One region of the Microbacterium murale genome, then DNA from elsewhere that is predicted to be linked to it. Evidence: riboswitches for the same ligand, from Rfam matches in the RefSeq annotation. Region 1 holds a riboswitch; the other holds the start of a gene.
The links. A riboswitch is a leader RNA that binds a small molecule or an ion and turns the genes downstream of it on or off. The one in region 1 is predicted to bind thiamine pyrophosphate.

Region 1 (3,266 bases):
ACGGACAGCCGCCGCTTCTGCCCACCCGACAACGTGAACGGGTTCGCGAGCGCGAGGTGCGACAGGTGCAGGCGCTCGAGCAGCCCGTCGACGACGAATGCAGTACGGGCGGCGTCCCAGCCCAGCGCTCTCGGCCCGACGGCGAGTTCGTCACGCAGTGTCTGTGTGAGGAACTGATGCTCGGGCTCCTGGAACACTGTGCCGATGCGCGTGAGCAGTTCGCGCGATGTCCATCGGATCGGCCGACGCCCACCCCTGCCGGTAAGCGAGGATGCCGCGACGACCTCACCCGTGCGCTCGGGGATGAGACCTGCCAGCGTGAGAGCGAGGGTCGACTTGCCCACGCCGTTCGGACCCGTGATCACGGTCGCACTCCCCTGCGGCACGCGCACATCGAGCCCGGACTGCACGACGACACGCGGATCGCGCGCCACGGCGAGACCGGTCGCTTCGAGAACAGCGGATGCCGCGCCAGAGGCTACCGGCGTCACCGGCAGCTCGACATCCTGATCCGGTACCCACACCCCGGCATCCGCCAGCGCACGGCCGTGCTCAGCGAACACCTGCGCGGGTGAACCGTCTGCGAGCAGCCCGCCGCCGGCGGCGAGCACGATCACCCGGGTCATCAGGTCGACCCAGACCGGAGTGCGGTGCTCCACGACGATCAGCGTCGCGCCGGTGGCATCCACGACCCGCTCGACACTCGACCGGACCTCAGCGACCCCTTCCGGATCGAGATTCGCGGTCGGCTCGTCGAGCAGCAGCAGCCCTGGGCGCATCGCAAGCACGCCCGCGAGTACCAGCCGCTGCTTCTGACCGCCGGAAAGCGCCTTCGTCGCGTGCTGCAACGGCACGTCCAACCCCACGGCTTCGAGTGCGCCCGCCACACGCGCGGGGATCTCTGATGCCGGGATGCCGAGGTTCTCGCAGCCGAAGGCGACATCGTCGCCGACCTTCGACAGCACGATTCCCGCATCCGGATCCTGCATGACCAGGCCCACCTGCCCGCGGCGCGACTCTGGAGCGGCTCCATCGATCAGAAGAGCTCCGGTGCGTTCTCCCTCATCAGCATCGCCGAGCACTCCGGCGAGACCCGCCAGCAGGGTCGACTTTCCCGCGCCGGAGGCGCCGAGCAGCAGCACGCGCTCGCCTGGTTCGATCGTGAAGGTGGCATCGCTGACGGCGGGAAGCTTCCGTCCGGCGTAGCGCCACCCCCAGCCCGCGGCCTGCACGCGGGCCGGGGTGGCAGAAGTCATGTTCAGACCTCGCGTGCGAGTTCTCTGCCCGCGGCGAAGCGGCTGAGCGCTCCGGTCTTCGCCAGTGCGCGCACGAGCAACCAACCGACGACGCCGGCGAGGATCGCACCGGAGACGGCGACGCACACCAGATAGATCGTGTTGAACTCGAGCGACTTGAGGATGTTGGGCGAGCTGCCGTAGAAGAGCTCGAAGACCCACGCGGCGACCGCGGCGCCGACTCCGGCGAGGGCCGCGACACCGAGGCCGAAACGCCGGTACAGGAACAGCGCGAAGATGAGCTCTGCGCCGAGGCCCTGGACGAGTCCGGACAAGACGGTGGAAACGCCCCACACGTTGCCGATGAGCATCGAGACGATCGCGGCGACCACCTCGACGACGAGGGCCGCCCCCGGTTTGCGGATGACGAGGCCGCCGATGACGCCACCGATCAGCCAGATGCCGACGGCGATGCCGCCGAGCCCTGGGGTCAAGGCATCCGCAGCCCCGAACCACGCCCCGCCGACGACGTTCCACCCCCAGAAGAGCAGGCCGACCGCGACGCCGAGGACGGCGGCGACGACGATGTCGACGACGCGCCAGCGCCACGGATTCGCACCGGTGCCGATGGTCGTGGCGGCGGGCGTGCGTGTAGACGTGTTCATAGGAACTCCTCCCTGCGCTGGCATGACCCAGATCAGGTTCGACGGTCGAAGCGCTTTTCGCTCCCTCTCAGCCCGGCTCGCCGGACTCCCGTGGTTGTGATGACGATCATACTCAGGTTCGAAATCGCCCGCGCCGGCACCTGGGAGCAGCAGCGTCAAAGCACGGCAAGGCCACCGGATTCGGTACCGTGAACAAGTGACCATCGATGACGCGACGCCCGATACGGGAACCCTCACCCGGCGGGAGCTTCGTGCCAGCACCGGAGCAAGCAGTACCGTGCAGCCGCCGGCGCTGCCGTTCAGCGACACCGCGAACGCAACCGTTTCAGGCGATGCCGTCGTCGAACCCGCGACGAGCACCGGGGAAACAGCGCAAACGCCCGTGTCGGCCGCCGATTCCGTTTCCAGCGATGCCCGGCTCGATGACATCGAGACGGCGCTCGAGTCGGACGGCGACCAGGATGTCGACGAAGCGACCGCATCCGCTGCGCAGTGGGCCGACGAAGAGCGGACGGCCACCGCGTTCACCTGGCTCGACATCGACACCGTCGAGAAAGCCACTCACCCTGCGGATCTCGATCCAGTAACGATGCAGGAGACCGGACCCGATCTTCTCGCTGACGCGCACGTCCGCCCCGCACTGCTGCGGGCACGCTGGCTGGTGCCGCTCAGCGCTGTCGCCGCGCTCGCGCTGGCATACGTCGCGACAGTACTCCTGTGGCCTCTACATGAGGTGCCTCCGACGGTGGAGGTCCTGGAGATCGAGCAGATCACGGCGGAGCTCGCGACGCCCACCTGGCCGGTTGCGGGCAGCGCAGGCATCAGCGTCGCCGGGGTCTCCTCCGCATCGTCCGCCGCGGATGCCGTATCGATCGCCAGCGTGACGAAGGTCGTCACCGCCTTGATGGTGCTGGATCGGATGCCGCTGCAGCTCGGCGAGCAGGGGCCGGAGTTCGCCTTCACCTACAGCGACAGCGTCGAGTACTGGGACTATCGCCGCGGCGATCAGTCGGCGCTGGATGTACCGGTCGACGGCGTGCTGACCGAGTATCAGATGCTGCAGGGCACGCTTCTCGGATCTGCGAACAACTATGTCGATCGCCTCGCCCGCGAGATCTGGGGATCGGATGCGGAGTTCGCCGACGCCGCAGCGACCTGGCTCGCTGAGCGCGGATTATCCGGAATCACCATCGTGACGCCGTCCGGCTTCGACGAGGGCAACGTCGCGACTCCCGACGCCCTGCTGCAACTCGGCGAGCGCGCGATGCAGAACCCGGTCTTCGCGGAGATCGTCGGGACGGTCACTGCTGACATCCCCGGCGCTGGACTCGTCACGAACACCAACGGCATGCTGGCGGATCCGGGC
Region 2 (3,266 bases), 900 kb from region 1:
TCGTTCGCCGCACAGCACGGGATCCGTGACGAGATACAGCGAGAGATCGATACTCACGAGACGTCCATCTCGACGCGTGCGGTCGTCTCGTCTTCGATGCGTGCCGCACTGTCGAGATCAGCAGGCGTCGTGGCTGCCAGTTCATCAAGGAAAGCGACCGCGAAGCTGCCGGGGCCGGTAGCTCGGGCGGCGGCGCGCTCTGCGGCGATCGTGTAGTACACGGTGGCGGCCGTGACGGCGGTGAGAGGTGAGAGGTGTATCGAACGCGCCGCGCCGAGGAAGGCGGCCATGACGGCGCCGAGTGCGCAGCCGCCACCCGTGACGCGAGTGAGGAGCTCGTCGCCGTTGGCGATGCGGAAGACACGCTCTCCGTCTGTGATCAAGTCGATCGGCCCGGAGACCGCGACGACGCTGCCGTAGCGGGTCGCGAGCATGCGCGCAGCATCTGCGGCGGCGTCCGGAGAATCCGTCGCATCCACGCCGCGTCCACCGGCGCTCATTCCGGCGAGTGCGAGGATCTCTGAGGCGTTTCCTCTGATCGCTGTCGGACGCTGCTCGACGAGGCGCTGTGCGTGGGCGGTGCGCACCGGCAGAGCGCCAATCGCGACCGGATCGAGCACCCAGGGCGTTGCTGATGCCGCGGCACCTGCGGCAGCCTCGAGTCCGGCGGCACGCTGCTCCGGGGTGGGCGTGCCGAGATTGATCAGAAGGCCGTTGGCGACTCCGGCGAACAGCTCGGATTCGCCGACGATGTCAACCATCGCCGGAGCCGCACCGACGGCGAGCAGCACGTTGGCGGTGAAGCCGGTGACGACGGCGTTGGTGATGCAGTGCGTGAGCGGCGGCGCCTCGCGCACCGACTTCAGCAATCGCATCGCTTCAGCGACGACGGGCTGGGCGGACGGTGGGTACAGAAGATCGCTCATGGCGACATCCCTTCGCTAGTACGAACTAGATCAGGTTCGACGGGTGTGTTCTCAGCCGCTCGGCGCGGCACCCCGTGTCACTGCTCGAAGTCTAGCGATGGTGCGAGAGCGTCAGCTCGGTAAGTCGGCGAGTTGCGGGATCGTCCACGTCGGATCCGGGCGCCAATCGACCCATCTCTGCGCGAACGCCCAGTGCCCGTCACGGAACGCGGCGATCGCGGCGTCCGCATGACGGGTGATCTGCTGCGCCTCGTCGACGGAAATGCGGCCCTGTTCGATCGCCGCTTCCAGTTCGTCCTCGTCCTTCAGGCTGATGTCGCCGGCGGCATCGATCTCGACGTCGAGCACGTGGTCGGATGAGTGCGTGGCTGCGTGCAGGCGTTGATGCGCGTTCTCGAGGTTCACGTACCAGCCGGCGAATTCCCAATCGTCCCCGGTGGCCTCGTTCCAGAACAGCCAGACGGACCAGGGCGTGCCGGCGGGCGCGATGCGCAGCACTCCATTTCCCCACCACTCCTCCACGATCCGGGTGCGATCGACGAGCCAGCGCTGATCGAGCGGCACGGTTCGGATGCGTTTCCCGTTCGATGCCCCCATCCCCTCCAGGAGGGTGCCAGGCGTCAGCCACGCCACCAGGCCCCGTTCGTCGTCACGGACGACGCGCATCGGCGCGATGTTGGATGCGTCGCCCTGCTGCCAGCGTGGCTTGCGGGAGTGCCAGTCGATCTGCGCGCCGGTGCTCAGAAAAGGTGCGACACCGAGCTCGCGGGCACCGGATGGCGCCGTCGCTGCGGTTGCCCGCGGCACGGCAGACGCTTCGATCACGACGCCGGCCACGGCATGGGCCGCTCGGGCGCGCGCGTGCCGTCGTTCGGAAGGTGCGGCAGCTGCTCGCCACCGGCACGGATGCAGAGCCAGCGCAGCTGCTCGGCGCTGTCCGGGCGTGCACGCCAGGTGCGCCAGACATTCTGTTCGACTCTGACGACCGTGCCAGGGCCGACTTCGACGACCTCGTCATCCAACCCCATCTGGCCCGTCCCCCCGAGGAAGACGTAGAGCTCTTCGACGTGGCTGTGCGTGTGCCAGTATCCGGCCTCTTCGCCGGGCTCGAGCGCATTCGCCGTCATACCGATGTACTGCATCTTCAGCTCGTGGTCTACGACCCGTCGACCGTCACGGGAACGCGCCTCGTCGAAGCCACCGAAATGGTCACGCCACTCGTCCGGCGCACCGATCTGCGTCACCTGATAGCCGCTCATGTCGCAGTGTCTCCGTTCGTATCGCCGCCGGTCACCGTGTGCGACCAGTTCTCACCCTCGCGAAAGTACACGATTCGCGTGTGCCGGCGGTCGACGGCGCCGTTCCAGAACTCGATCCTGGTCGGAGCGAGGCGCCACAGAACCCATTCCCCCGGTGCGATGCCCTCGCGGGCCGAGGCAGAGCGTGCTGCCAGGTCGGCATCGCTCTCCTCAGGAGTCGCTTCCCGCACAGCGCCTCGCACGCGCACGGCTCTGACGATCGGCTGCCACCAGAAGTTCAATGCCGCCGAAGGGCGCGCGAGAAGCTGCTCAGCCTTCTGCGACGAACGGTGACCGGCGAACGCCCAGCCGTGGCTGCTGACGTCCTTCAGGATCAGCGTGCGTGCGTCAGGAACACCGTCGGCATCGACGGTCGCAAGGGTCGCCGCGTGAGGTTCAGGGACGCCGTGGGCCACTGCCTCGTGGATCCAGGTCCTGAACAGCGCGGCCGGATCGGCGGGCAGGTCATCGAGAGTGACAGCCAGAGGCACACCCGTGAGTGCAGGCTGCTCACGCAGCCAGGTGGATACGGATTCTGAAGCCATGCGCTCATCCTCGCCGGTCATCAGGAGAGACGTCGAAGGACACGCGAGTGAACCCGGCAGCGCGCGCTGAGCACGGTTCAGAACGGCGGGGCGATCGCGGAAGAACGTGGTGGGGGTTTGCTTTCGTGGCCGGTGGGTGTGGTGACTTGGACGGTGTTGTCTGGTCGGTTGCGGTAGATCGCGCGGGTGAGATGTCGGTGCGTGTGGTCGCGGGGGCACAGGGGTCTGAGCTCGTGGAGGTCGGTGGTGCCGCCGTGGGCCCAGGGGGTGGTGTGGTCGATGTCGGCGTCTTGGGCGAGGCGGTTGCAGCCGTCTCTGGCGCAGGTGCCGTGTTGCAGGATGAGCCACTCGCGTTGCGCCGGGGTGGCACGGCGGCTGCGGCGGTCCATGTCGATGACGATGCTGCGGATCGGGTCGATGATCACCCGGCGGAAGGCTGTCGTGTCGAGGAACACTTGCTTCGCGGTGAGGGGGTCGATCGGACCATGCCCGACGAG

Region 2: another riboswitch for thiamine pyrophosphate. It lies ahead of thiM (hydroxyethylthiazole kinase); the one in region 1 lies ahead of QFZ46_RS05705 (ECF transporter S component).

What each region holds. Positions count from the first base shown of each region.
Region 1 covers NZ_JAUSXK010000001.1:1,157,120-1,160,385, forward strand. The annotation lists gene QFZ46_RS05700 (ABC transporter ATP-binding protein) at 1-1,256, opposite strand, end outside; gene QFZ46_RS05705 (ECF transporter S component) at 1,259-1,900, opposite strand; TPP riboswitch at 1,891-2,002, opposite strand; gene QFZ46_RS05710 (D-alanyl-D-alanine carboxypeptidase family protein) at 2,097-3,266, shown strand, end outside.
Region 2 covers NZ_JAUSXK010000001.1:255,961-259,226, forward strand. The annotation lists gene QFZ46_RS01280 (bifunctional hydroxymethylpyrimidine kinase/phosphomethylpyrimidine kinase) at 1-57, opposite strand, end outside; gene thiM (hydroxyethylthiazole kinase) at 54-926, opposite strand; TPP riboswitch at 917-1,011, opposite strand; gene QFZ46_RS01290 (DUF402 domain-containing protein) at 1,038-1,763, opposite strand; gene QFZ46_RS01295 (cupin domain-containing protein) at 1,748-2,185, opposite strand; gene QFZ46_RS01300 (pyridoxine/pyridoxamine 5'-phosphate oxidase) at 2,182-2,769, opposite strand; gene QFZ46_RS01305 (HNH endonuclease signature motif containing protein) at 2,847-3,266, opposite strand, start outside.